DNA from 3 places in the Bacillus sp. DJP31 genome. Region 3 is predicted to be linked to each of the others. Evidence: riboswitches for the same ligand, from Rfam matches in the RefSeq annotation. Region 3 holds a riboswitch; each other region holds the start of a gene.
The links. A riboswitch is a leader RNA that binds a small molecule or an ion and turns the genes downstream of it on or off. The one in region 3 is predicted to bind cyclic di-GMP.
Positions count from the first base shown of each region.

Region 1: another riboswitch for cyclic di-GMP. It lies ahead of ACOI1C_RS10260 (anti-repressor SinI family protein); the one in region 3 lies ahead of ACOI1C_RS21685 (hypothetical protein).
Region 2: another riboswitch for cyclic di-GMP. It lies ahead of ACOI1C_RS10280 (anti-repressor SinI family protein); the one in region 3 lies ahead of ACOI1C_RS21685 (hypothetical protein).

Region 1 is NZ_JBMERO010000009.1:27,486-40,464, reverse strand. Features, by position in the region: gene ACOI1C_RS10275 (helix-turn-helix domain-containing protein) at 1-55, shown strand, start outside; gene ACOI1C_RS10270 (hypothetical protein) at 363-572, shown strand; gene ACOI1C_RS10265 (helix-turn-helix domain-containing protein) at 631-960, opposite strand; gene ACOI1C_RS10260 (anti-repressor SinI family protein) at 1,055-1,195, opposite strand; cyclic di-GMP riboswitch class I at 1,228-1,319, opposite strand; gene ACOI1C_RS10255 (flagellar basal body rod protein) at 1,826-2,170, shown strand; gene ACOI1C_RS10250 (PspA/IM30 family protein) at 2,193-2,771, shown strand; gene liaF (cell wall-active antibiotics response protein LiaF) at 2,879-3,607, shown strand; gene ACOI1C_RS10240 (sensor histidine kinase) at 3,604-4,662, shown strand; gene ACOI1C_RS10235 (response regulator) at 4,640-5,272, shown strand; gene ACOI1C_RS10230 (ATP-binding protein) at 5,330-6,601, opposite strand; gene ACOI1C_RS10225 (hypothetical protein) at 6,867-7,292, shown strand; gene ACOI1C_RS10220 (diguanylate cyclase) at 7,309-9,147, shown strand; gene ACOI1C_RS10215 (ZIP family metal transporter) at 9,262-9,990, shown strand; gene ACOI1C_RS10210 (rRNA adenine N-6-methyltransferase family protein) at 10,460-10,987, opposite strand; gene ACOI1C_RS10205 (ATP-binding protein) at 11,068-12,357, shown strand; gene ACOI1C_RS10200 (GOLPH3/VPS74 family protein) at 12,505-12,979, shown strand, end outside.
Region 2 is NZ_JBMERO010000009.1:40,479-53,457, forward strand. Features, by position in the region: gene ACOI1C_RS10275 (helix-turn-helix domain-containing protein) at 1-246, opposite strand, end outside; cyclic di-GMP riboswitch class I at 740-833, shown strand; gene ACOI1C_RS10280 (anti-repressor SinI family protein) at 862-1,038, shown strand; gene ACOI1C_RS10285 (hypothetical protein) at 1,118-1,285, opposite strand; gene ACOI1C_RS10290 (GNAT family N-acetyltransferase) at 1,699-2,484, opposite strand; gene ACOI1C_RS10295 (signal peptidase I) at 2,676-2,987, opposite strand; gene ACOI1C_RS10300 (hypothetical protein) at 2,981-3,250, opposite strand; gene ACOI1C_RS10305 (hypothetical protein) at 3,267-3,713, opposite strand; partial or broken gene ACOI1C_RS10310 (TasA family protein) at 3,959-4,551, opposite strand; gene ACOI1C_RS10315 (helix-turn-helix domain-containing protein) at 4,863-5,177, opposite strand; gene ACOI1C_RS10320 (GDSL-type esterase/lipase family protein) at 6,244-6,909, shown strand; gene ACOI1C_RS10325 (alpha/beta fold hydrolase) at 7,029-7,835, opposite strand; gene ACOI1C_RS10330 (ABC transporter ATP-binding protein) at 7,995-9,803, opposite strand; gene ACOI1C_RS10335 (ABC transporter ATP-binding protein) at 9,784-11,526, opposite strand; gene ACOI1C_RS10340 (EAL domain-containing protein) at 12,107-12,979, opposite strand, start outside.
Region 3 is NZ_JBMERO010000051.1:540-5,244, reverse strand. Features, by position in the region: gene ACOI1C_RS21690 (PDZ domain-containing protein) at 110-1,303, shown strand; cyclic di-GMP riboswitch class I at 1,455-1,550, shown strand; gene ACOI1C_RS21685 (hypothetical protein) at 1,671-1,874, shown strand; gene ACOI1C_RS21680 (diguanylate cyclase domain-containing protein) at 1,878-4,373, shown strand; gene ACOI1C_RS21675 (aspartyl-phosphate phosphatase Spo0E family protein) at 4,360-4,536, shown strand; partial or broken gene ACOI1C_RS21670 (GNAT family N-acetyltransferase) at 4,631-4,705, opposite strand, start outside.

The sequences.
Region 1 (12,979 bases), on a different contig from region 3:
TAGAGCAAAGATTGACAAAGAGAAACTAAGAAAACTAATTGATATATTAAGATGAGATAAGAATGTTAACTTGACGCGGAGCTAGTCTTTGGAAGTTTCCATTCCGACTAGGTTTTTTATTTGTTATCTAGTCATTCGAAAGTAAAATCAGAGTTCATTGTTCTTTATAAAGGTATATTTTTGGTAGTTGGATATACTTGAACTTTCCGATTTACTTTCCGCATCTAAAAATAAAGACCAGCTTATACATATCTAATTATATTCCACATATTTATTACTAAGCTTGTATTCTGTCAATCAATCCAGAATTACCTAATAGAGTCCTACTTTTTAATGATGTTTTTTGGAGGAGAGATATAGATATGTACAAAAAAACATGTGATCGATGTATCAGACCATCTTATAGTAGTTGTGAGTCGGGACAATGGATTTGTCCATCTTGTCAGAAAGATATTACACACTTAAAGTTAAGGCAAGCTGAAGTAGTTAAAGTCGAGCATATTGCCCATCTTTATGAGAAGCAACAAGAAACGCAGAAAAAGAGAAAAATTAGATTTTCAACCTTTATTTAAAGGAGGATCACTCAAAAAAAAACAAGCGTTCCTGATGACAATGTCACCGAAACGCTCTTTATTTTTTCATCTTCCATTGGTTAAATTCAAGGAATTCACGGAATTGATCCTTAGAGATTCCAGATTTCATCGCATCACGGACGAGCCTTGCCCAATCTGAATCGAGATCTGCGCCTTGATTAGATTCATCTTCTTCATCATGTAGCAATGTGTTCACTGGAACATTTAGAACACCTGCAATTTTTTCGAGAAACTGAATCGAAGGGTTTGATTGGAGATTTCGTTCAATAGAGCTTAAGTATGACTTTGCAATGCCCGCACGTTCAGCAAGTTCAGATAGAGAAAATTTTCTTTGTAGTCGATATTGTTTAATACGTTTGCCAATCATCGAGGTCACCTTCCTTCGATAACGATTATAACATATAACCAAGAAGATGTTCATGTGAAGAACGAAAAAAAGAAAGTTCTTTTGGGAACTTTCATTAAAAATTAGTAACTTGGTTTTGATTATGTAAGAATGTTTCAATTTCCTGAACACTCATACCCATATCTAAAGCTTCTAAAATTAAGTCAATCCACTCTTGATCTAACTTTCCAAATTCCTTTGATAAATCCTTAACCATTCTAAACTACCTCCCAAAATACTTTTAGTATTCCAGGCAGACCAGCCGTCATCGTTAGAAATCCCCCAACCTAAGACCCGTGACTTTGCGTCCCTACTTTTCAATAGGTTTGCCTTTATCTGATTATAAAGAACGTTATATATTTATGTATATTGCTTTTTTAACGAAATAATCTATATCCTATGTCCTATATTTGAATTATAAAAGAAAGAAAGCAAACAAAGTGTTGAATCATGTCGATTTCGAAAAATTTACAAAAGTTTATATTCTTATAAAAAAATGGGTGAAAAGAGTGTTTATATGAATAAAATGTAAAAATAACCACACTTTAGTCTTTGTAAATTACTTTTTACCTTGTTGGGAGTAAATCCTATATTGAAAGAGTGTAAGAAAGAAGTAGATTTTTGTATAATTCACGAATATTTCCAAGGAAATTGTCGATAAGTTTTTTGGCTTACATTTGGTAATCTTGATGGTTTGTTATCTATATAGAGATAACTCGTGCAAGAGGCAATTAAAAACAAAACCATTAGGTCTCAAGTCTTACAGAAAGATATATCTTAGGTGCATTATGCAAGATCCGAGGTACAGGTAAGATTAAGACATTGAAACGAAAGGAGGAAGTAAGGAATGAAAAAATTCGGGTTGTTATTAGTTGGTGTACTTGCAACAGTGGTGTTGCTAGCAAATGTAGCTCCTTTAGTTGGGCTAGTCATTAGTTTAGTGATTTTATACTACTCATATAAGGGGTTTATGAAGTCAGAGTCCTCAGCAAGTAAAGTTGTGTGGGCAGTGTTTGGATTGATTGCACTTGTAGCATCTGCTTCCAATGTGCCAGCAGTTTTAGGCTTAGCTGCAGCGTATGTATTGTACATTATATATAAAAAATGGAAGAACACAGATGATGCTGTAAAAGAAGAACTAGATCCGTTTACTAGCTTTGAAAAGCAGTGGGCAGAATTAAACAAAAACTAAAAAAGCGAAAAAGGAGAGAGTAATCATGGGTTTATTTAATCGAATCAAGAATTCAATTTCTGCAGATTTACATGAGGTAGAAAAGGTTCGAAAGCTATTGGAACGTCAATATCTTTTAAAGGAAGAGTTTACTAAGGAATACAATGTTGCTTGCCAATTTTCGGAGAAGCGTAAACAGCAAGTAGAGATCGCATTAAGAGCAGGTGAATCTGAGTTGCGTGAGTTTGCATCACAGGAGCAAGTGCAATATGAGGAGCGTTCAGTAAGAATTCGTTCGGCATTAGAAAAGACCACACTACAATTAGTAGAGCTTGAGAAGAAATATGAAGAGATGAAGCATAAGTTAAAAGACATGAATCTTAAGCGACTGGAGCTTATGGGACAAGAGAATATAGCTCGCGCAAACTACAGAATGAACCAAGTAGTTGAAACTGGATTCAACTACTCAAATAATGCTGCAACTAGTGTTTCAGAAACGGAAAGCTATTTAGATCGGCTAGAACAAAAAGTGAACTCTGATTATTACCGGAGCACAATCGATTCTCGCATTTCTCAATTAGAAAAAGAACAAAAAAAGGATCAATCTCATTCTATTTCATAACAAAAGCATGATATGCTAAAGGCGTAGGAAACTACGCTTTTTGGTTTATAATTAGAGAGGTTACTTCTCTTTCCTCATTAATGACTTTCTAGAAAGGGGGATACCCTGTGTTCAATCGTAGAAAAACAGACTATGTGAGTATGATTATGATAGCGGCTATTGTTCTGCTCTTAATTGAAGTAACATTCTTTAATGGTGGGATTGTCTTTTCAATGTTTCTATTTGGCACATGTGTTTATTTTGGAAGAAAGAAAATGACCAGAACACTTTGGAAAATCTTGTTTTGGTTTGGTTGTGTTGGGTTATTCTTTACAGTTGTTACAATGATGACTTTCAAGTTTATGTTATTAGCCATTATATTGTATTTTATAGTTCAATACGTTCAGTCTAAACAACACCCACTCAAGGTACTGCCTATTATAGAAGAAACTAGCTTAGTGCAAGGTACCGTAATAAATAAACATCCCCTATTTAAACAAGTTTTATTTGGGCGTCAGCAAACCCCAGACCATGTTTATGAATGGAATGATGTAAACATTCAAACGGGAGTAGGAGATACGACGATTGACTTAAGTAATACGGTGTTGCCAAAAGGGGAATCAGTCATATCCATTCGAAATTTTGTCGGTAATTTAAAGATTCTAGTTCCATATGAGATGGAACTTAGTGTAAGACATGCAGTCCTTTATGGATCCTCTACTATTTTAGAACATCAAGAAGTAAAGACTCTGAACCAAATACTGTACTATCAAACCTTAGAATATGGTGGTGCAGAGCAGAAAGTTAAGATTATCACCTCTATGCTAGTCGGGGACTTAGAGGTGGTAAGGGTATGAAAATCATCCAGAGACAGATGATCGCGTACATTTTCCTTTCTATAATCATCTTATTGATTGCTTCAATCTTGTTTTTTATCAGTTTTCCACTTGAGAAATGGTCTTCGTTATGGGAACGTACTGTTATGGATATTCCTCTACTGCTATTTGCACCTAGCTTAAGTATTTTAACAGGTCTCATTTTTGGACTAATATCAGGATTAGCATGGAGGAGCCAGGTGAAAAGCGTAACAGAGGTTATGCAGGGTGTAGAGCTTGGAAAACAATTTAACGAGGAATCACTCGACCCGGAACTGAAGCCGATTTGGATCCAACTGAAAAAAATACAAAAGCAGATGATTGAACAAGTTAAACTTTCACAAAAGCTAGCAACTGAAAAAGCGGAAAATCAAGAAAAACGTGTCCAGGATATTGTTTCACAGGAACGAACTAGGTTGGCAAGAGAGCTTCATGATTCTGTAAGTCAACAGCTTTTTGCTGCTTCAATGCTTATGTCAGCCATCACAGAATCAAAAACATCTAACGATGACAGTGAAACCAAACAATTACTAATGGTTGAAGAAGCCATTCATCAATCACAATCTGAAATGCGTGCATTGCTTTTACATTTAAGACCTGTAGCATTGAAGGGAAAGTCCTTACAAGAAGGAATGAAAGAACTGCTGGTTGAACTCACACAAAAGGTACCGATGGACATCACATGGAAAATTGAAGATGTCAAATTAGATAAAGGTGTTGAGGACCATTTGTTCCGAATTTTACAAGAGTCAGTCTCTAATACATTAAGACATTCAAAATCTTCAAAGCTTGAAGTACTGCTCATTAAACGAGATGAATTTATGATTCTTCGTGTAGTGGACGACGGAATTGGATTTGATGTTGAAACGACTAAGACAGGTTCATATGGATTACAAATCATGCATGAACGTGCAGTTGAAATCGGTGGAATCATGAAAATTGTGAGCCTACAAAATACGGGTACTAGACTTGAAGTGAAGGTACCATTAATGAATGTTGAGGGAGTTGAATCAAATGATAAAGGTACTTTTTGTTGATGACCATGAGATGGTAAGAATCGGAGTTTCTGCCTACCTTTCTGCACAGCCCGATATCGAGGTAATTGCTGAAGCAGGAGATGGTAGAGAAGGAGTAGACCTCGCTTTAAAGCTAAGACCGGATATTATTTTAATGGACCTTGTCATGAAGGAAATGGACGGAATTGAGGCTACAAAAAATATAATGAAAAGTTGGCCAGAAGCTAAAGTGATTATCGTCACAAGTTTCATAGATGATGAAAAGGTATATCCAGCTCTCGAGGCAGGCGCAACAAGCTATATGCTTAAAACGTCAAAGGCAAGTGAAATTGCCAATGCAATCAGGTCAACCTATGACGGTCAATCCATTTTAGAGCCTGAAGTGACAGGAAAGATGATGTTCAAAATGCGACAAGGTCACAATGTCCCGTTACACGAACAACTAACAAACCGTGAGCTTGAGACTTTGCTTTTGATCTCACAAGGAAAGACCAACCAAGATATAGCGGATGAACTCTTTATTGCCCTAAAAACCGTTAAAGTTCACGTAAGTAACATACTCGGAAAACTAGAGGTACAAGACCGAACCCAAGCGGTCATTTATGCATTTAAGCACTCGCTTGTTAAATAAAAAGGAACAGTATCCATTAGGACCGTTCCTCTTTTTGAAAATTTACATTGTCAAAAACTAAAAAGGGGGAGTTTCTCCTTTAGTTCCATTTATGGAGGGAAATGAGAATGAAAATGTCGTTCCCTTCCCAATTTCACTTTTTACCTGAATGGATCCCCGCATGGATTCTACTATTCTATATACGACCATCATCCCAAGCCCCGTCCCTTTTACCTTAGTTGAGAAGTAAGGCTCTCCCAATCTAGACAATTGAGTAGTCGTCATGCCCATTCCTTGATCATATATTTTTATTAGGATCCTATCTTTAACCTTAATTGCTTTAATAAACAGGGAACCACCCATTGGCATGGACTCTATTCCGTTTTTTATAAGATTAACTAGACATTGCTGAAATTTTGAACGTTCGCCTATAATGCACCCATCAACTGTGCTCAACTCAATTTTGACATTAGATAAATTGGCTAGTGGTGTCAAGAGTGAAATCACATTGATTAATTCGTCTTGAATATGTAGATGCTCATTTTTTTCAGGTGCGGGTTTAGCAAAAGTAAGATATTCACGAATGATTCTTTCTGCTTGGTCTAGCTCGTTGATTGCAATTTTTGAATAAGCCATTCGTTGTTCATCGTTTAGGGACTCTTGTTGCATAAGCTGTAAAAAGCCACGTGAAGAGGTAAGTGGATTTCTAATTTCATGTGAGATGGATGCAGCTAAATGACTCACAACATTCATCTTTTCCGCTCGCTGAAGCTGGTTTAAAATCAAGTAGTGATTATGGGAGAATTCGATTACATAAACAATGATACTGATCCCAAGTCCTACTAACAAAATAAATTGACATCCAATGATCCATGAATAGGAGAAAATTTGAAACTTCCATAACACCAGGCACATGACAAGCATGGCTAAGCTTCCAGCAGATAGAAGCTTTAAACGCAATCGTAGCTTTAAGTATATTGGAGAAAACCAATAATAAAAGAGGGTAAGAAATCCACTTAATAATAAGAAAAGCAATGAGATTTTTTTACTTGTAAGAAGGACAAGAATGATTCCACTTAGTATGACAAAAAGGTGTCCTATCCAACCTCCATATAAGCTTGCAATAATCCCTGGAATAATACGTAGGTCCATCGTAATTCCGTTTATTTCATTGATCGGGAATGAATAACTCAACATATGCCCTACAATACATATGCAAATGAGTACCTTAGAATGATAACTCAGATAGGGCTTAAGTCTTGATGAGTAGTTTACGTACATGATATATAGAAAGAGAAGACTTATTAGTAAAAATAAGTTAACGATAATATCCTTAGTTATAATAGACACTGTTGTCCTCCCCAAAGCTACATAAGAAAATTCTATCAGAAGAATTAGATATTACAACACAAAGTTACATGTTTTTTAGATAGTTTTAAAAAATTAAAATATTATGATAATAAAAAGAAGAGAAACGTGAAATATGTCGCAATTTTTCACACGAAATAAGTTGAAGTAATGATAAATTAGATGTATATTTTTTCTATAATTATAAAAAAGAACCATGCTAGATGTTCTTTTTAAAAAGGTAGAATAGGTACTAAGTCATAAAAGAATGAACGATCAAGAAGGGATAAAGGCAATGAAGCATTTCTATTTTCTAGCAATCTTTTCGACACTGCTTCTAACAGGCTGTAATGGTGGATATCACACTGAGTTCACCATAGTAGAAGAGAAAGAAACTGAAAATGAGAACTACAAACCTACCTTAAAAGTGGAAGTCAAAACAAATGGAACAAAAGCAATCTTTGTCATTGGAACGAATTTAATTGTATCAGGTGAACACTATGGGCATGAAAAAGTTAATGGTGAGGGACATATTCATTTATATTTAGATCATGGAGAAAAACAAGGGGTTACTAGCAGTCCATACATAATAGAAAACGTTAGTAAAGGCAAACACGAGGTACGCATCTCCTTACACAACAACGATCATACACCCTATGGCGTATCTGAAACGATAGAATTTGAGATTAAGTAAGTTAGGGTGAAAAAACTTGTCTAGTAGATTCTCATTACAAACTAAAATTATCCTGATGTTTGCTGTTGTTATCGTCATAACGATGTCAGTAGTGGTTCTATTCAACTCTTACACGTTTCATCAGGCAGTAAAGGAAACGTATGTAAGTCAATTGAAGGGAATAACAACTGCTATAAATGGTAGATATGAAGAGTCACGTTCAATTGTGGATGTGCAACAAATTCTTGATTATATTAAACATAGAGAAGAAAATATATTAGAGCTTACACTCCATGTAAGAACAGAAGGGAACCATATTATAGGTGCATCGACTAATCGGGATTTAGAAGGGAATGTATCAGCATCTGTGTTAAACCCATCCCTGATTTCAGGTAAAACGATGGTTGCTCATATGGATTCAGAAAGGGTAAAAAAGGTAAGACTCGTAGCTCCTTTAATAGAGGATGGACAAGCTACTGGTGCAATCGAACTTTATATTAACAATACAGATGATATTGCTGCTGTAAATCATAAGATTTTCCTAACGATTGTTGTAGGAGCCACGATTGGAGTCATCCTATTGATCCTGCTATGGTTCATTATAAGACGTCTACTCGTTCTTCCGCTCTTAACACTTAGAGAGGCGGCACTTTCCATCGAAAATGGTGGTCATTATCAGTTGGTCGAATTAGAAGCTAGCCAAGAAATTAAAGAAGTTGCAGATGCTTTTAATCAAATGGTTTATACCCTAGAAGACCGTTTGCAAAAAAGTATTACCGACCCATTAACTGGTGTTTATAACAGTGCACATTTCAAGCAAATGCTTGCATTTGGCATGAAGCAATCGAAGGAAACCGGTCATGCCATGGCTTTATTATTTTGTGATGTCGACAATTTTAAGAAGCTAAATGACCACGAGGGCCATTTATTTGGAGATAAGATACTAACTGAAATTTCACAGTTGATTGCAGCCAATGTTCGTTCGGGTGATATTGTCTGTCGATATGGTGGAGAAGAATTTGTTGTCATTATGCAAAATGCAGATGAAGAGATGGCTAAAAATGTAGCAGAACGTATTCGTCAAAAGGTTGCCCTACATGGAAGTAATTATATTCTAACTCCCATTACGATTAGTATTGGTGTGGCCATCTACCCAGATGATACGAACGAAGAAGGTTTTGTCCATCTAGCAGACCAAGCAATGTATGCTGCCAAAAGTCTTGGGAAAAATCGTGTAATCACGGCAAAAGAATTACAAGCAATGGAACAGCATAATTATGAGCGAAGTGTTGAAGATCAAAAATGGTTAGTAAATACGATTGTTTCCATTGCAAGAGCCGTTGAGGTTAAGGATCCTTATACACATAGCCACTCTGAAATGGTTTCTAGGTATTCAGCGAAAATAGCAAGCCGCTTAGGTTTGAGTGAGAGAGAAGTCAAGAATATTTCAATTGCGGGGCTATTGCACGATGTTGGTAAAATTGGAATCCCTGATCACATTTTAAATAAAGATAATCCTCTATCACCTGAAGAATATGAAATATTGAAAACTCATCCTGTACTTGGATACAATATACTATCAAGCGTTGATGAGTTAAAGGATGTCTTGCCATATGTATTGCATCATCATGAACGACCGGATGGAAAGGGTTATCCTAATGGCTTAAGACAAGAAGAAATTCCACTCGGTGCTAGGATTATTACGGTAGTGGATGCCTACCACTCCATGACTTCCGTGAGACCATACCGAAAAAAACCACTAACGGAGGAACAAGCAATTGCTTTACTACAAAAAGGAATTGGTACAAAATTCGATAAACTAATTGTCGAAGAATTCCTTTCCATCATCGAAGAGATTAAAGCTCAAGCTTCGTAACCACTTCATCCGAGTGGTTATTTTTTTTGAAGAGAATCCTGCCTTTATCTCATGTTTGTGAGAAAAATGGGCAAGTTATAGCTATTATGAATTATCCGGGAGCGGGAAAATTGGATGCTACAAGCAGCAATGTGGGGTGGAATCGCAGGTTCTTCACTCGTTTTAGGGGCATTACTTGGTATTTTTAAGGATATTCCTAATAAGGTTTCAGCCTTTATTATGGCATTTGGTACAGGTGTTTTAATAGGTGCAGCTACATTTGAATTGTTGACCAATGCCGTAAAAGAAGGGGGGATTTTGTTTCCTTCTATTGGCTTTTTAGGAGGAGCAACGATTTTTATTGTAGCCGAGTTATTAATTATGAGAAAGGGAGGCCATGAACGAAAGCGTTCGAAGACTAGTCCGGCGGGACATTCTGGGTTAGCGATATTTATTGGGTCAATCATAGATGCAATACCAGAATCCATTATTATTGGTGTTAGCTTGTTGGAAAATCACTCTGTTAGCTGGCTCATTGTGATTGCTATTTTTATAAGTAATTTTCCGGAAGGCCTCTCCAGTAGTATTGGAATGAAAAAGGACGGATATTCCAAGGGGAGAATCTTATTTCTCTGGCTCATTGTCATGTCACTATCCTCGCTGAGTGCTTTTCTTGGGTATGTGTTAATTGATGTCACATCACACCTGGTCATTCCAACAATTGGTGCATTTGCCGCAGGTGGAATCTTTGCCATGGTTTCATCCACCATGCTGCCCGAAGCGTTTGAGGAAGGCGGTCCGGTTGTTGGGTTCGTTTCAGCATTAGGGCTGTTAGGTTCGTTGATTTTGACTTACTACGGATAGAGTTGAGTAAGTAATCTGTTGGTACCTTGAATGGTTGCGGATTTAGGTGTGTGATCTTTGATTTCCGCTCGGTAAAGCAGGGGAAATTGTCTTATCACTGATATATCTCGAAAATCGCTGATAAAATGAAATAATCGCGGATATATCTAAAATATCGCTGATATATCCAAATAATCGCCGATATACCCAAAATATCGCTGATAAAACTTTGAATAAGATTAATTCTCTATTATGAAATGGATTTTAACCGCCCATTCTGCCAGGAAACCTTAAAAAATGTAGCGGTTCACTTGTTTTTAGTGCCTTCATTAGCATAAAGAATCCTGGAACCTTATAAATAGGTCGAATCTCAGTTGGAATTGAGAGCGTGGAGACGATAACGTAGATGTAAACGATGTATTGATAAATTAGATCAGCCTGCTATTGATCAGTAGGCTGATCTAAGTGTTGTTTCTATAATAAAACAAAATCACATTTTATAGTGGTAAATGATGGTCTTATATAGATCCTGAACCCTCCACTTTTCGAGGGGTTCAAAATGTAACAAGGAGAAAGTGTGGGTATAGATAGATGTACCCGGTGTAAGTTCCTTTTTAAATTTCTTTCCTAATCTGTCCATTGCACCTGGGTAAAGGTAGCACACGATGAGGTCGTAGGACGATAAATTTTCTTTGTAGAAATTCTTTCTCATTATAATAAGATTTATAGTTGGGAATAGTATTTTTCGAGCTAACATAACAAGATATGGAATAAATGAATTTTCGATCGCTATTACAGTGGATTGTGGATATCTTTTTGCTAAAGAAAATGCTAAATTTCCCCATCCAGCACCTAGCTCAACGATTCGTTTTGGTGGATTTATAGGTACTACCTCTAGTAAACGATTCTTTACCTTTGGAGATGTGGGCATTGGAGAAATTCCATTTATTAAAGAGGTAAAGAAGATAGAGAGAACACCGGCTAGAGTAAGTAGAACAAATAGGTACTGTATCATCATTTAGAATCACCTTCTAGGAATATTTTAGCAAGTAAGGACAAAATATAAGAATAACTCTAAACCGATAAGAGGAGTACTAAATGAAACAGTCAAAGATTGAAGCAGCCAGAATCGCCTTAATTTATTTGATAATTGGTGTATTATGGATCCTTTTATCAGATAGAATGACATATTTCCTAGCAGATGAAAATTTTATAAAGTATGACTTTTTTCAACGATATAAGGGCTGGTTTTTTATACTAGTCACATCCATATTTCTCTTTTTCATTATTTATTTCAGAACGTACAAATTGTTTCTCTCCAAGTATGAATTACAGCAGACAGAGCAACAGCTTGAATCTAGTAATGGGTACTATCAATCCTTATTTAATCATAATCCAGATGCTGTGTTCGAGATCAATATGGACGGAAAATTTGTCTCAATCAATCCTCAAGGGGAAAAAATATTAGGACATGAGCAAAATGAAATAATAGGAAAAAGCTTTGTTCTATACATTATAGGTGAAGAATTTGAAAGAACAGTAGGGTATTTTCAGAAAGCTATATCTGGGGAATCTCAAAAATTTGAAACAACAGTAACTACGAGTGAAGGGAATCATATCTTATTAAGATGTACGACTTTTCCGAAATATATTAATGGCGATATGGTTGGGGTATTTGGAATCGCTCGAGACATAACCCAAATCAGAAAAAGTGAAGAAATGCTGGACCAAACAGAAAAAATGTCTCTAATTGGTCATTTAGCTGCAGGTCTTGCCCATGAAATTAGGAACCCTCTTACCTCAATTAAAGGCTTTGTTCAGCTTTTAAATGCAGGTTCAACTTTATCCGAATTGCATACGAAAATCATGATCGACGAGATAGACCGGATCAATTTAATTGTAAGTGAAATGCTGGTGTTAGGCAAACAACAAAAGGTTTTATATAAACAAAAGGATTTTCCACTTTTGCTAAAGCATGTTGTGACGTTTATGGAAGGGCAAGCCAACTTAACGAATGTTGAATTGCAGTTACAATTGCAGGCGGATAGAGAAGCCATGATTAATTGTGATGAAAATCAAATTAAGCAGCTGTTTATAAATTTGATAAAAAATGGAATAGAATCCATGCCTCTTGGTGGGCAGATACATATTGAAAGTACCATTGAAGATGGGTTTGTTGTAGCAAAGGTACACGATCAAGGGATGGGAATGAGTGAGAAGCACATGTCCCGTTTAGGAGAACCTTTTTATTCTACGAAGGGAAAGGGAGCAGGCTTGGGCCTTGTTGTGAGTAATAAAATTATCACTCAGCATCAAGGGACAATGGAATTTAAAAGTGAAGTTGGGGAAGGAACAATTGTCACAGTTCGGATTCCAGTTCTAACATGAGGTCTATTAAGGGCCTTTTTTACGTGGTTATAAAAGTACAGCCTTAATTTTGCTTTTTCGGTCGCATTCTAGAAAAAAATATACAATTTTCGGAAATCTTCGTAGTAAAATAGAAGGAGTTATACGAATAGATTGTGAGGGATGACCATGATGACTCATTTGGCGGAAGAACTTGTTCTTTTATCAGTGAATGTAGAAACATCAAAAATTCCAAGTTCAGTTGCTACAATCTTACCATTTGCTATCGCAGGTGCCGTTTTAATGGAATTGGCTGTAAGAGGTGTAACGGAGGAACAGTGTAAGAAAATTTTCTTTCGTCAGCAGGTCTCTAAAGATGATGTGCTATTTGAAGAAGTAAGATTGGCTATTTTGAAGGAGAAAAAAGAAAAGTCTATCAACCATTGGGTTCGTGTGTTAGGTTATGTTGTTCAGAGGAATAAGATGGTGTATCAACTTCTAGATAGATATGTAGAAAAAGGGGTATTAAATAAGGAACAAGTACCATATTTATGGGTGTTTAAGCAGACTTTTTATAAAGCTTCTGATAGAAATGGTCTTTTAATGGAAAAACGCAGACAAGTAAGAGAGTCGATCATGTCTAACGATGAATTAAGTGATCGAC
Region 2 (12,979 bases), on a different contig from region 3:
TAGTTCAATTACTTCTTTATCTAGGTAGAGTAGTTCATCTTGCATATAAACATCCTTGGAAATTAATGAGTGAACATCCACCCCAAGAGCATTTGCGAGTTTCTCAAGCACTTCTATACTTGGATTTTTTTGCTTACCGCTTTCTATAAAGCTTAAATAGGATTTTGATACACCTGAGATTTTAGAAAGCTCAGTTAAGGAAATGCCTCTTCGTATTCGTAAATCTTTAATTTTCTTTCCATCCATGTTTGGTTCTCCTTTTCCTGCTTAAAAGATAATTCCCCCTTACCAAACTATCTAGCCAAGATTAATTCCGGGCAACTATAAATATGAAGCTTTTGTTCAAATCATGGAACAATAGATTCAACTGAATTTTTTAGTTCTTTATTAAGAACGCGCACTAGTTTTAGTATACTTCACTGAAAGAAGAAAAGTAAAGTAGTTAAAAAGTTTCATATAAGCGCTCTATTTCAATCTGTAGACATAGTCTTACAGATTGTTACATTTCTCGACTATTCCTTTGCTCTTTTCTAGACGCCGGCTTCTTGTCTTTACATTAAATGGGCTATTATATTTCAAGAATATCTTACTAAAACTCATGCTCTTTAACCTTTCTCACAATATATACATTCAAATGTAAACGTTTTATTACAAATATATTTCATTTTTCTCATCGACAAACTATAACAACTTTTTCCAATATATTTACATATAATTGTGAATATTGGTTCATACAAAAATCAGTAAAGGGCAAATCTATTCGAAAGATAGGGGCGCAAAGTCACGGGTCTAAAGTCAGCATGTATCTTGACTATGACGGCTGGTCTGCCTGAAATACTAGAAGTATTTTGGGAGGTAATTATGAGAAATGTTAACCAAAAGCAATCAGACTACATTAACCTAGAGGAATTGGATCAAGAATGGGTGGAACTTATTTCAGAAGCAATAAGTATGGGTTTAACGAAGGATGAAATTCGAAATTTTTTATTGAACAACGGAAGAATCATGAATCTTGGGCAGCTTGCTAGAACAGTCTAATCCAATAAACAAGAAAATGAACTTTATACATCTCATACATTGTGACACCATTCCTGATCGCTACTGAGCTTTCAGGTTTTTATTTTCTACTCTTTTCTATATCACCACTATATTTCAATTTTAGAAGCTGTTTTGATAAACTTTGTTCCTTCATGCGCCAAACGTTATGTCTCAACTGTTTCGCTGCTCTAAGCAGATGCCTTAGCATATGTGTTCCAATCATCTTATACCAACGGATTACTTTCAAAAACTCCTATCTAAAAGTAATAATCTTTTAAAATAGAGCCTTTAGAAAAGAGCCATTAAGAAAAGCGCAAGCGCCCCGTTTAGACCAGGCATAGCAAATGTTCCTAAAAGAAAAAAAGGTGGTCTTCTCTTTTATTCTTTTAGAGGGTGTTCAAAAAGTCCGGCAAAAATAGCTTCAAATTTCTTCGTCAGCTCGTCTCTCCGCTCCTCACGTATACAAAACATACGCGCAGGTAGCTCAAGACTTCGCTTCCTCGAACTTCTTTGCTCTTTTTGTCCTCCTTTTTGAACAGACTCTTTTAGGGTTATTTGACCTAGAGCATCTGGGCGCTGGAGCTAGACCAATACCCTGAGTAAAAAAAAATTATACTTTCTTATCTTTTTAAAAAAACAAGTCAATAGACTTGCTTTTCCTTACTCATACCACTCTATTGATTCTTCAATATAATCCTTCTTGTAACCTAATCTTTCATATAAGCCTAGGCCTTCTTTGCTTGATTGTAAGACTGCTACATGATAACCATTGGAGATTGCTTCTGCATGGGCTCTCTCCATTAGTTCGGTTGCATATCCTTTTCCTCTAGCAATTTCAGTAGTTCCCACCCAGTAAATTCCGGCAACTCCCTCTGCGAGGAGCAATGAAATGACTGCAACTGCTACACCGTTTTCATAACCAATATAATGTTGATAAGCATAGTTTTCTTCAACATTTACCTGTTTAAATGAATCTTTATACTCCTCAAGTTCGAAAACCTGACAGATTATTTGCACCCACATGTTCTGGCTGTCTTCATCTTCTACCTTCTTGACATTTAGTTTAGATGTCTTTACAGGGATATTTCTAGTTTCTAGTTTTAACGACATCCCAACTAAATCATCAGCATGAACAAAGCCTTTCTGGAGAAGCTGTTGCTTTAGATTATTAGGTTTTGAAAAATCATGAACTAAACAACATATAGCTTCAATCTTTCCCTCGAATTGATCTTTTACCTCTTGTATCTTTTTCATAACAGTTGAAACGTCTGTATCAAAATCGAAAATAAGTACATTTTGAAAAGTAGAAACAAACCACTGCAATCCGATTTCAACTCTTGAAATATCTACTGCTCTATCTCGAAAGCTCTTTAAAAATACCGTTCGGTTTAACAAATTAGCTTCAATGATTTCCTTATGATTATCAGTATCTAAAATTGCTGTCATATCGTTTCTCCTAGTTTAGAAAAGAAATGCGGATATTCTCCAAAAGGTAGTCGTATTAGGGACATTTGATTAACCTTTTAGCCTATTATTATAACCTACATTATTCATAACCTAACAAAAAAAGCAAGAAAGCCCTATCCATTAAAGGTTTTCCCGCTTCTTATTTTCACTTTCAAAATTCATAATAAATGTTAAACATTTTTATTGGCTGCATTCGATGCATTTTTCCCTTCAATTTGCGCAATTGTCCTCATTATTGTAAAACAGGAATAGCCTAGAAGAAGAAGTCCTGGAATAATAAAAATAAATGCTCCATTGTTAGAATTAATGATACTCAAAAAATAACCTGCCCTCGGAATTGTAAATCCAGTGTATTGGGCCACAACATTTTGAGAAAGTACAGGGTTTGGATCTTCCCCATCGTTGTTATCTCCCTTAGTTCTGTAAATAACTTGATCACTGTTGGAATTTACTACATCTACGATTCTATGGGTAATTAAAATATTTTCATCTTGTTTAACGTTATAACATCGCCTTTTTGGAAGCGTGTCATATCTTCATCCACTTTTACAGCGATGATAGATCCTGTCTGTATTCCTGGTTCCATCGACCCTGAAAGAACCGTTTTTAATTGATAACCAAATAGTTGCGGCTCAGTCCCAGTGACTCTTGATGAAACGACAACGAATATCATCATAAAAAGTACTCCATATAAAAGCCATGTAAGACCATTACTTAACCACTTTTTCATTTTATTTCCTTTCAATTCTGCGCCCTCCTGACTATTGTCCATCTTCAACTACATTTGAAATATTGATCGATTCTTCCTTAGAAGTTAATGTACCTTCTCCTTCTACTTCTTCTTCACCTTTATCTAATAGTGGAGTAGCTTTGTCAGAATCTGATGCATTGGTCTTACTATCTTCTTCTACTTCTATAATAGGTGTTTCCTCAGTTAATGAATCAGTGGTAGATTGACTACTCTCATCCTTTGATTCTGGTTCGTTTGGTTCTTCGGACAGTTCTTCGCCTTCTGTTGAAACGGGCTCCGAATTACTTTCCTCGATAGGAGTACTTATTTCATCACTAACAAATTCTTGTGAACTAAGATCCACTTCTTCACCTTCAGTAGTTTCCCAATTGCCAGCTTGAATGACTGTGACGATTTGATTGCTGTCATAGAAATAAGCATTTGTATCAGAATTTAAATAGGAAAATGTAATAAGCATGATATACCAAATCGCAAGAATTTGAGCTGTTACTTTACTAGTTGAATACTTTCTTTTGTGCTTATTTAATCTAAAGTATTTTATACTATCACATCCTAATGGCCATTTACTTAGAATCTATTTCTATATTTGCTTCTACTCTTCTTCACATCAGCAAGGAACTTACAAATCTGAAGAAAACTAGAATAAAAGAGAAAAGGATAGAAAGGTGGGATCACCCTCCTATCCTTGCATTGTTGATCGAATTATCTATCTTGACCTTTAGTTTGCATTGCCTCGAACGTCCAAATAAGCTCTAGCTTGTCGCCTTGGAACATGTTTTGATCAGCCTTATTGTCAACAAATTCATAGTTTACATACAACTGGTCAGATGTTCCAGCTTTAAGCTTGCCTCTTTCTTCTAATGCTTTAATAAAGATTTCGTTCTCGATTGCATCCGGAGTCATCGTTTTAAGTTCGGCTAAAGTTGTACCAAATACAACAGAATCAATCTTATCAGCATTTAATAGGAAGTTTACTTGAATATGCTTCCCGAAATCTGCACCAGCATTGTCATTTTTAGCATCAGTTACAGTGTAGTCAGTCATTAATAGAATTTTACTGATGTCAAGACTTCCATCATTTTTCAATTCAAAAGAACGAGTCATCCAATCACCTGGTTTAATGTTACTAACATCAATGATTGTTGTAGGTTTGCATTTAGATCTAATGTTCCTGCTGCAAATGTTGAAGTTGTTTCTGCCTTATCACTAAAGAATGCGTATGTACCGCCACCAATTAACGATAAACCTAGTGCTTCTGAAGCTAAACTTAAACCAACTTTCTTTTTAATGCTCATTTTGTTGCCTCCCGTTTTTTTTTAGATTTGCTCGTCCAGTGAAATATGTTCTCTATAGCGAAATTTTAAATTGGGTATATGTCATAATTAATCATTTGATAAGTCTGAAAAACAGCTATATTTTCTTAATAAAGAAGATTTACACTGTATTATCTCGTCATTCCTCCTTTTTACTTACTTTTTTGCCTATTTTCTTCAATTTCGTGTTTAGTAAAGAACCATTGGGTTTAAAAGCTCCTTTAGGATGATTTATGCTCCAAAAATCAAAAAAACCGTTAGCCCCTTTCAATATTCAAGGCTAACAGTTTCTCTCATCTAAGAATTTCAATCAATTTCCTTAGCTTCTCTTTATCTATTTTAGCTCTAGTCATTTCCAATGCCAAATCAAGTACTTCCTTATCCAAATAAGCTAGCTCCGATTGATCAAAATCCTTCTTGTCAATTAAAGAATAGACATCAACCCCAAGAGCTACTGCTAACTTCTCAAGTACATCTATACTTGGGTTTTTCTGCTTGCCTCTTTCAATAAAGCTCAAATAAGATTTGGACACCCCTGAGATTTTTGAAAGCTCAGTCAAGGATATACCTCTTCTTAAACGTAATTCCTTAATTTTCTTTCCGTCCATAACTAGTTCCCCTTTTCCTGCATGAAAGTTAATTTCCCCCTTACCAAACTTTTTTGAGATAAATCGACTCTTCTTTTCTACTTGTAAATAGGTAGGCTATGTATTTCGGTTAAAAGCTTTTGAATAAATAAAGGGTTATATACTTTTTAAATAATTCTTTATTAAGAACGGATTTTGTTTAAGTATACTTCACTATCTTGGAAAAAGTAAAGCAGTCAAAAGAATCAGTTTTTTTAAGACTCCCTATCAAGACAAAGTTTTGCAAATAATGGACTGAATTCGACAATTCCATCTTTCTTTCTATTTAAATTTCGATAGAACGAGAGTGTGCTAGTGCCTCTCACCAAAGTAGATTTCTTCAAAATATCCAGTCAAACCAACTCACAGTATGTATTTCATTAAAATGAAAAGAATAGGTTACAGAATTATTACACTTTGAACATCGACAAACTACAACGACTTGTATCGATTTTTTTTCATATAAATATGAGTATTGGTTCATACATAATCAGGAAAAGGCAAACCAATCAAGAATTGGGGCGAAAGTGTCACAGGTCTAAAGTCACGCATTACGTTTTTTGCTATGACAGCTGGTCTGCCTGAGATACTAAAAATATCCTGAGAGGTAATTTTGATAAAAGTCAACCAACATCAGCTGGATCTCATTATTTAAGAGGACATGGATTAGGAATGGGTGGAACTTATTTCTGAAGCTTTGAGTATGGTCTAACAATGACAGAAATCCGTGATTTTCTATTCAATAATCGGTGCATCCTGAAGCTAAATCAACTTGCTCAATCCGTTTAATAGAATAGAATAAATTTCATTATCATAATATGACACCACCCCTGATAGCAAGCGTGATCTCAGGTTTATTCACAATAGAGGGAATCCATTTCAACTTACTTTTCACTAGTTATTTCGAGCAAATATAAATAAAGGGAAACATTAGATGTACTACGTGAATACAATGTGTTGTGCGTCAATTTTGGTTCCTTGTATATATGTTTTTATCTGAATCTTCAAATGAAACTCAATCGTCGAATATTATTTTAGGAGGTATGTGATGAATTTTCAAAGAAATACAGCCCTTGAATATATTGCGCTAGGTGATTCCTTAACGGTTGGAGTTGGCGTTCCCTTATTTGACCCTGGTTTTGTTGAGGTATATGCGCGGAATGTAGAAAGAGATATTGGTAAACGTGTTCAAATTTACAAGTATGCTAAGGTTGGAGCAACAACGGGAGATGTCGTAAATCTACTCACCTCTAATTGTGTTCAGGCAGCAATTAAACAAGCAGATATAATCACCATTACAGCAGGTGGAAATGACTTGATTAAAGCTGCGAGAATTTATATACAGAATCAAGATAAAGAAGTTCTAGATGCTGCATTAGCAACAAGTATTAATAATCTTACGGAATTAATTCGATCCCTTGATTTACTCATCGAAGAATGTGAGGGCCCATTTATCATTCGACTGGCTAATCTTTATAATCCGTTTCCTTCTATACCCTTAGTTGATCCATGGGTACAAACATTTAATCAGCATGTTCAAGGTTTCTCATCTATTCCAAATGTTAAAATTGCAGACATTTATTCCGTTTTTAAAGGATGCGAGAATGATCTACTCTCAAGTGACAAAATACATCCAAACGGAAAAGGCTACTTTGAAATAGCAAGAAGCTTTCGGGAGTTTGGATATAAACCCTTAACAAGTCGGGATGAATAAAATTCAGAAGCTAATAGCCTATTTGAGGACATATATCCGGTGAAGAGGTTAGAACCTGTTCTGCTCTCATCCCTCTAGTAAGTTAAAAATCGGGTGGTTCCAATGAACCACCCGATTTTTCAATCGAGGGAACGAATAAACAAATCAACTACTTCGTTAAACAAGTCCGCTTCTTCTAAAAATGGACAATGGCAACTATTCTCAAATATTTCGAGCCTCGAGTTTTGGATATTTTTGAGGAGGTGCTCACCTGCTGCTACAGGAATGAGCTTCTCCTCTCGCCCGAAGCATAAAAGTGTGGGTACCTTAATTTCCGAAAGATAGGGCCTGCAATCAACAACCGATTGATCAAAGAGAATGGCACTTGCTATGGATTCCGGTATTTTTGTAACTTCCTCAAGCATCCTGTCCAAATCGAGCTTGTTTAACTCTTCTTTAAACATTAAAGGAATAAATCCATGTAAGAACTCCACTCGATTTGTTTGGACTTCTCTCATTATATGAATCAAGGCAGGAAAATCGAACGCTCCAATTTCAAAATCTGGCCATTTAAAATCAGAGGCTAACTCATCTACAATAACAGTGGCTTTCACATTTTCTTCTCCAAACTGATGTAGATACTCCCAAACGACAAAAGCACCCATTGACCAACCGACCAAAGTTACATCCTTTAAGTCTAAATTGCCGATAAATGCACGCAAATCACGAGCATAATTAGCGACTGTGTGTCCTTTTTGTACATGGGAAGAACGACCATGTCCTCTTAAATCCACTGCAAGAACTCGGTACTCCTGGCTAAAATACGGTATTTGCTTTTGAAAAAATCGGCTACTCATCCAAACTCCATGTATGAAAAGAATCGGCTTTCCTTGTCCTGCATCTTCATAATAGAGCTCCACACCATCTTCTAGCTTCATAATTGGCATAATATCCCCTCCAAGTTTTCAGGCTATATAGTTGAAACTATGCAGTGGGACATCGTTTCATCCCCCAATTATGTTTTTTGTATGTGCGAAATAAGGTTTCAACACATTACTCTAGAACGTCCATCAGTCGCAAATACAGTTTTCTGCGACATCTGTCCCCTAATGGTACAAATCATAATAAAAACCCTTTTCCGCCATTAGCTCTTGATGTGTTCCCTTTTCAATAATTTGTCCATCCTTTAACACAAGTATTAGATCGGCACTTTGAATTGTATTCAGTCTGTGGGCAATGACAAAGCTTGTTCTTCCTTTCATTAGCTCCTGAAGTGCTTCTTGAATTTTTATTTCGGTAATGGTATCGATGCTACTTGTTGCCTCGTCCAATAGTAGAATGGATGGTTTGGCAAGAACGGCTCTCGCAATCGATAATAACTGACGTTGACCTTGGCTAATTCCGCTACCTTCATGTTTTAATTTCATGTTGTATGCATTGGGTAGCTTCATAATGAAGGAATGGGCATTGGCTAGTTTAGCTGCTTGAACCACTTCCTCATCTGTGGCATCTAGTTTTCCATATCGAATATTTTCTAAAATGGTGCCTTCAAACAAAAAAGAATCCTGTAAAACAAAACCCATATGCTGACGAATACTCCCGCGTGTAATCTTAGTAAGATCTTTCCCATCAATAAAAATACTGCCCTTTTCTAACTCATAAAATCTTGATAAAAGGTTAATAACCGTAGTCTTACCCGCGCCTGTCGGACCAACTAAAGCAACCGTTTGACCTGGAGACACGTGAAAAGTTAAGTCCCGAACTGTATCCTCACCCTGCTCATAAGAGAAAGATGCCTCTATAAACTCCACTTCTCCCCTTACTTCAGTAAGCTCTGATGCATTCGATTCGTCTACTTCTTCAAGCTCTTCATCCAAAATCTCAAAGACTCGCTCTGCTCCGGCAACTGCTGACAATAATGTATTAAACTGATTGGCTAGATCATTTAAAGGTCTAGTGAACTGTCTAGAATACTCGGTGAAAATAACAATAGCTCCAATCGTAATCCATTGATTGAGAGCAAAGATCCCTCCCACACACGCAATAATGGCAAAGATTAAATTATTTAAAAAATTCATTAGTTTTGGTATAAATCCAGTAAAGGTTTGAGCCCAGAATGCAGTGCCCTTAAGCCTCTCGCTTTTTTCAATAAACTCATTCATTACTCTAGTTTCTTGAGAAAATGTCTTGACGATGCGCTGACCTGAAATCGTTTCTTCAATAAATCCATTGAGTTCACCTAAATTTCTCTGTGACTCTTTAAACAATTTCCCCGTTCGTTTTGTGATCCATTTCAAACCATAGAACATAGCTGGAATAATGGTCAACGTGATCATAGTTAATGAAGGACTTAGCCAAAACATAACGGAGATTGTTCCAATTAGAGTAAGTATGCTAGAAAATATTTGAATGACAGAACTGTTCAACGTGGAGCTTACATTTTCAATATCATTCGTAATACGGCTCATCAATTCCCCATGCTGCCTTTTATCGAAGAATCGAATCGGTAGCTCATGAAGATGTTGAAAAAGCTGGTTTCTCATTGTAGAGACTGTTTTCTGTGCAATCCCAATCATCCATATGTTTTGCAGCCAAAGTGATACTGAATACATAAGATAAACAGCCATTAACCAGATCAATAGAAAGAAGAGCTGATCTGTATCCTTTTCCACGATATATCGATCAATGGCAAAACCCACTAAAAATGGGCCAACTAAACCTAAAACTGAGCTAACAATGATCATTAAAAAGACTAGGCTAAGAAGGCTTTTACTAACAGATAAATACCCCCATATCCTCTTAATGGTTCCGACCCAATCCTTTGCTTTGGGCTTCTTTTTTGTAGGAGTGTCATTTTTTTCTAAATGAATAGGTATTCGCTTATAGCGGAATGGTTTACTCAGCTGCTCGAACACGATGTTTCCCCTCCTCTTTATATTGAGAGTTAAAGATTTTCTTATAAAGAGAAGAATGCGAAAGGAGGCTTTCATGATCTCCTTCTGCTAACAGTTTTCCTTCATCAATAAGTAGAATTTTGTCCGCTTCCATCGCGGTGTGAATCTTTTGGGTAATGATGAGTGTCGTACATGTGTACTCTTTGATTGCCTCGAGGAGACGCGATTCTGTCTGTAGATCTAATGCACTCGTACTATCATCTAAAAGTAAGATTTTAGGTTTCCTTATAAGGGCTCTAGCGATGGATAGTCTTTGTTTTTGTCCACCAGATAAATTGACTCCCTTTTGACCTAGCTTACTTTCATATTGAAGTGGGAGCTTTTCAATGGTGTCATGAATTTGGGCATTTCTTGCCGCTTCAATAATCTCTTCCATTGAAGCATCCTCTTTCCCCCAAGCAATATTCTCCCTAACTGTGCCTGTAAAAAGGAGTGCCTCCTGTGGCACATACCCAATTTGGTTACGAACATCCTCCATTTTCATGGAGAGTAGTTCTTGATTATCTAATAGAATTTTCCCGACTGTGACATCGTAAAGCCTTGGGATAAGTTGAAACAGGGAAGTTTTACCAGAACCAGTAGCCCCTAGAATGGCAACGGTCTGTCCTTTCTCCACCACAAATGACATATCCTCTACTACATTTGCAGATGTACCTGGGTAGTGAAATGATACATGTTGAAACTCAATTCTGCCTTTATCTACTTTTGCAGCCGTGTTAATATTCTTAGAATCTACTAGATCGATATCTGTTTCTAACACCTCTGTTATCCGATTAGAAGATGCTCTAGCTCGTGAAAAAGCCATGACAATCCAAGAAAAAACAGATAAAGCTGAAGTAATCCTCATTGCGTAATGCACAATGGCCACAACTTCCCCCACTTGTGTCCCACCTGTATTCACTTCAAAGCTACCAAACCAGAGGATTGCAATGACACTTGCATTCATTAAAAGTAAAAGTATGGGCATCGTTGTTTCCATTAAACGTAAGGCTGATACAGTCTTATCCATTAAGTTATCATTTGCTGTTATAAATCGGTTCATTTCATGCTTTCTTCTCACATATGCTTTGATCAATCTCATACCGGTCAAATTCTCATGCATGACACTGTTCACAGCATCTAATTTTTCTTGTACGAGCCGGAATAACGACCAACCTTTATTCATTACCCATATGAGTAACATGAAGAGGAACGGCACAGTAATGACAAGAAAAAATGCTAGCTTTGCATTGACAATCAGTGCCATCACGACTCCACCTATAATAAGAAGTGGAGCTCTTAGCATGATTCGTAAACCCATAAAGATAGTGTTCTGAATTTGGTTGACATCATTTGTCATCCTTGTTATAAGAGATGAGGTTGGAAAAACATTGAAATTCGCAAAAGAAAAAGACTGAATTTTTTCATACAAACTTTTTCTTAAATCGAATCCGTAGCTTTGACTAACATGTGATGCATAAAACGAATTCGTAATTCCTGAAGCTAAGGCAAGAAAAGACATCCCCACCATGATGGCTCCCCACTCTAAAACCACCGTGAGATCCTTCTTCATAATTCCATCATCAATAATCTTCGCCATTAACAATGGATGAAGCAATTCAACAAATAACTCCGTTAACATCAGTAAAAGGGCGACTGTAACGGGTAAACGATATGGCTTTAGAAACGTTAATGCTTTAAACATCTGTATACCTCCAAACATGTTTCAAATAAGAAAAGCGCTAGCGCCTTTTTCAGCCCAGGCATAGCAAATGTCCTCAAGCCATAAAGGCGCTTTTTGGCTTGAGGTTATTTGACCTCGTGGGGCTAGGCGCTGGAGCTAGACCAATACCCTGAGTAAAAAAAATTTATACTTTTTTATCTTTTTAGAAAAGAGTAAGTGCCTTGTTTAAAATACTTAGCAAACCTAATATCTTGAATTTATACGATATCTCTCCTATTATCATAACTCTTTTAGCCTAATTTTTAAATAATTTGAAGTGACTTCAATACTATTTGCTTTTTTTAAAAAAAAAGACTGCAATTCTAGTACGATAAGACTACATATAAGTATTTTAATATAGGACAATTTGTACGTTTTTCGTTTTTATTGTCGTAACCATACAAAACCTAAGTTAATTTGTAGAATAAGTAGATAATTAGAATTATATGATAATATATAATTTTCTGATAAGTTTAAATAGTATATAACAACAAAAAAACGAGTATCAAATCTTTGCGATTTCATACTCGATTTCGTATGCTATTTCTATTGTTTCTCCACGTTATCTGAATTCATAATTGTTCTGTCTGCCTGCTAATAGGTCTCTTATCTCATCTAGTGGTATAGGTCTACTAAAATAGTAACCTTGAAGCTGATCACATTGGATACTCTTGAGTATTTCTTGTTGTTCTTTTGTTTCAACACCCTCTGCAATGACGACCATATCAAGGCTATGTGCCACTTCTATCAAGGCTTTTACTATCGTCATATCATCTTTATCTTGTACGATTTCTTGGATAAAAGCACGGTCAATTTTAAGTACATCGACAGGTAGCTTTTTTAAATAATTTAGAGATGAATACCCAGTACCAAAATCATCGAGAGCCAGATCCACTCCAATTTTCTTTAACTCATGAAGTTTTGTAATCACTTGCTCTGGCTGTGACATCGCGACACTCTCTGTAATCTCAAGCTTTAAGTAAGCAGGATCTATATAGCTATCAGCTAACGCATTCTGGATGGATGAAACCAATTCACTGTGCAGAAATTGTTTCATGGATATATTTACAGACATCGTGAGTGAATTCCATTCATGATTCTGTAAATCCTTCAAATCAAAACAAGCTTTTCGAAGAATCCAATCTCCAATTTGAATGATTAAACCTGTTTCTTCGGCCACCGGAATAAAAGTAGCTGGAGGTACAAATCCAAGTGTTGGGTGGAACCAACGAACTAAGGCCTCTACTCCTACCACTTCACCAGTTTGCAGATCAACCTGTGGCTGATAATACAGAACAAGCTGATCCCTTTCTATCGCGAATCTTAATTCATTTTCCATTTCTATTTTTGAAATAATGTTCTTATTAATCTCATCATTATAAAACTGGTAGTTGTTTTTGCCAGTTTCCTTAGCAAAATACATGGCCATTTCAGC
Region 3 (4,705 bases):
ATAGCTTTAAATATTTTTCCCGATAAAAAACAATTACGAAAAATCAACTATTAATGATAGAATAAGAGTAATAATAGTTTCGGGAATTTATGTCATTGGTGGTGAGTTTGTGGATATTTGGCTGATTGAATTTTTAAAGGGAATTGGAAGATTTTTTCTACATCCTGTTTTCTACTTTTTTATTCTTCTAACATTACTACTTGGATATTATCGTGTGAAACAGGAGCGTAAGCATTTTCATGTGCGGATTTTTGATAGTATCAGTGAATTGAAATCCATGCTGACTCAAGGATTGTTTGCAGGTTTGATCATTTCCTTAGTGACACTTGGATTGGGAATGGTACTACCAGTTGGGGGTCTTGTGTTAGTTGGGCTCGTGACCATACTCTTGAGCTTGACACTAGTTTTGCGTTTACTATCTCCTGCATACGTTTTAGGCCTGTCCTTTCTACTTTCTTTCATCCTGCCCCAATTTACTACAGGGATTCCGATGATCGATTCGTTAGTCCGTGAACTTGCCTCAATTCACCCAGCCACTTTTGGAGTAATACTTGCCCTCCTTTTACTTACGGAAGGATTTTTAATATTCAAGGATGGTTTACGCATAAGCTCACCCCGTTTAGAAACGAGTAAGCGAGGTAGATTTATAGGTTCTCATATTTCCAATCGTCTTTGGATGATACCTGTTTTCTTACTATTACCAGGAAATGCTGTTACTTCATTTTTTCCATGGTGGCCGCTTCTTTCGTTGGGTGAGCAGACATTTGCCTTATGTGTTGTGCCGTTTGGAATCGGCTTTTACCAACGAACAAGAGGAAGCCTACCAAGCGAAGCGGTTTCTTTTACAGGAAAGAGAGTCATTGCCTTAGGTTTATTTATCCTCCTGTTAGCTGTTGTCACCTTTTGGATTCCGATTATGGGGATCGCCACTGCACTACTAGCTATGATTGGCCGTGAATTGTTATCTATTCAACAGCGCGTTCAGGATGATGACCATCTATTTTTCTCAAGCCGTGACCTTGGACTTGTTATTCTTGGGGTCATTCCCAAATCACCTGCTGATAAAATGGCGCTTAAGGTCGGTGAACTCATTACTAAAGTTAATGGAATTAGCATTAAGAATGTAGAGGGATTCTACCAATCTCTCCAAAAAAATCGTGCTTTCGTCAAGCTAGAAGTTGTTGATCACAACAACGAACCGAGATTGGTGCAGCGTGCACTCTATGATGGCGAGCATCATGAGCTAGGATTGCTGTTTGTGCAGGATGAAAAAGTCGAGAATCAGAAGAATTTGGTTGGGTAATTCTAATATAGAGTTGGACCTAAGAATCTCAATTGTTCTTAGGTCTTTTTATTTCTATACTCTAGGTACATAGACTTAAATTGATAATTAACGTATAAAAAAAGACACTGGATGTAGTATAATCGAATTAGGATAAATGATACTCAAACTCAACTAAATACGGCAAACTACTTGAAAAAGTAGGACGCAAAACTATAGGGGCTTAGTCTACTCTGAAGTTAAGTAGACATGCTAGCCAGTTGCATCTAAAACTACTTTAGATTTCCTGCGCTCCTATGCTGGGGCGTTTTATTTTTGTATCGTTCAAATTACCTACTCGAGAGAGATAGAATAGTAGGTTTTCTTTTAATCTAAAGGGGGTAACATCATGGGGATTGTACAGAAACTCTTTAATCAAAAAATACACGAAGCCTCCTATGACATTTTTGATATGCTTAGTCGGTTTATCGGGGTCAATACTTTTTGTGTATCTAAAACGGATGCTTCATCAAGTCAGGTGTTTAGTGTATTTAATCGGGGAGAGATCCTGTTTGAACGTGGTGCTTTTTTAGATCTTGATGATGCTTTTTGAAACATTATTCTAAATGGTGGTCGGGTACCACTAATCATAAATAACACTTCAGAGCACCCCATTGCGTGTTCGCTGCTTCCTACGATTCAACTTGGTATAAAGAGTTTTCTTGGGGTGCCAATTGTATTGAAAAATGGTGATATATTTGGAAATTTATGTGCCTTTGATTCTCAACTATTTTCCTTCTCGGAACAACATATTAAACTTCTTGAGACAATGGCTACCTTCATGGCGTATATCATTGATTTAGAGAGTATCGCTATTCATGATCCTTTAACAGGTGTATACAACCGTACCTTCATTAAGGAATATTTTACGGAATTAGAGCATATTGAAGGCCAAAGATGTGCTGTATTATTCTTGGATTTGGATAATTTTAAGAGTGTCAATGATACCTATAAGCATGACGTAGGGGATTTGATACTGCAGGAAGTTGCAGGAAGAATGAAGTCCTGTATCAGAGAGAGTGATATGATTGCCAGACTAGGTGGAGATGAGTTTATTATCATCCTGCCTTCGATAAGTAAGGACCAATTAAGAGTATGCGTTGATCGAATTTCAGAAATTTTATCAGCTCCTTATTGCATTCAAAATCATGAAATTGCTTTGACAGCGAGTATTGGGATCAGTCTATATCCATTTGATGGACAAGATATTGATACTTTAATTAAGAAGGCAGATTTATCCATGTATCAGGCAAAGGAAAAAGGTAAGGCATGTATTGAATATTATGAAAAAATAATGGATATCCAGAAGCCCTTTACTAAAGAGGAGCTTAAGTCACAGTATCATTCACTTATTGATAACCACCGAGAGTTAGAGGAAGTCATTCGAAATCAATCCGGAATGATTTTTAAATATAAGAAGGAAAACGATCGTTTTATCCATACCTATTGTGATGGAGAAATGCTCTATAGAATGGGGCTTTCCCCAGGTTTAGCTGTTGGAAAAGAACTTCTGCAATTGATACCCAAGGATATGACCATAGTAAAAGAGAAGATGTATGAAAAAGCTTGGAGTGGTCAGGAAGTTAGTTATGAGGGACAACTGGCTGGTATTAACTATATTGCGAACTTTAAACCTTTACTTATTGATGGAATAGTGACAGAAGTAACGGTTTATTGTATTGATATTACTGAAAAGAAAAAAGCAGAGGAATTAGCCAATTATCTTGCCTATTATGACGAATTAACCCAATTACCTAATCGAAATCATTTTTATAAGAAGCTAAAGGATGCAATAGATACTGCCCTTCAGAAAAAACAACAGCTTGTTGTCATGTATCTAGATTTAGATCGCTTTAAAATAATCAATGAATCCCTTGGTTTTTCTGTCGGGGATCAGTTACTTAGAATGGTGGGCGAGCGATTGGTAGGGTGCACAAGGAAGATGGATTTGTTATCCCGCTTAGGTGGAGATGAATTTGCCCTATTAATTCCTAAAACGCGGGATATCAATGAAACCCTTTCATTTGCAAGGAACCTACTTGATGCTTTTAAGGAACCTTTTACTTTGGTTAATCAAGAACTTTCGATCGTTCCTAGCATCGGGATCGCAATATATCCAAATGACGCGGATAATAGTGAGGACTTAATGAAACGTGCTGATACGGCTATGTACCGGGCCAAAGAGCAGGGAAATAGATATCAGCTATACAATCCGTCGATGGATGAAAAGGCTCTTAACCAGCTGATGCTTGAGACAGATCTTCGAAAAGTTTTGGATAGAGAAGAATTAACGATCTACTATCAACCTCAGGTAGATATAAAGAATCAACAGGTTGTTGGTTTGGAAGCTTTGCTGCGGTGGAACCATCCTGAAAAAGGACTTATTTCTCCTATCGAGTTTATTCCTTTAGCAGAAGAGACGGGTATGATTGTCCCGATCGGGGAATGGGTTTTACGAACAGCATGTGAGAAGGTTCAGGCTATACGAAATAGAGGGCATCATCACTTGTCACTGTCTGTCAATCTTTCATTAAGGCAATTTCAGCAAAATAACCTTGTGAAAATGGTTGAACGTATCATTAAAGAAACGAACTTTAATCCAGCATTTTTAACGCTAGAGATAACAGAGAGTATGACTGCAGATATCGAAAAGACGATGGTTATCCTCCAAAATTTAAGGGAATTAGGAGTCAAGATAAGTATCGACGATTTTGGTACTGGCTATAGCTCCCTTAGCTACTTGAACATGTTCCCATTAGATGCACTTAAAATAGACAAATCCTTTGTTCAAAATAAACAACAGACAACCATCGTGAATACGATTATTTCCATGGCTCACAACCTAGGACTAAAGGTGGTTGCTGAAGGAGTAGAAACAGAGGAACAACTAGATTACCTGAAAAAGAAACATTGTGACCAGGTACAGGGCTTCCTCTATTCACGACCTTTGAATGAAGACGAGATCATAAAGTACCTAGAAGCATTTGAAGAAAAAGAGGTAAGGTCCAATACTAAAAAAGATAGGATTGGTGATCCAGATGGAATTAACTAGGTATCAACGTGTTATAGAGGAAAAAAGAAATCTCATGATTCAATTGGGTTTAAAAAAGGGTCTTCTTGATAGTGAAACCATAAAAGTTAGCCAGGAATTGGATCAATTGCTAAACTTTATCTATAAAAAACATTTTAAAAGGTCTGGAAATGTAAGTCATTAAAATATCCTCTTTAAATGAAGAACCCCTTACAATTTATGTAAGGGGTTCTTTTGTCTAGACTCTGTTAAACTAACCTGTGCTGCTGTTGCAATTGATCCTCTAGTCTTTTTTGAGCTAAAAAGGGTCCTATACTAAGTTTAGATTCTCCAATAATCGTAAAATCGGTCAT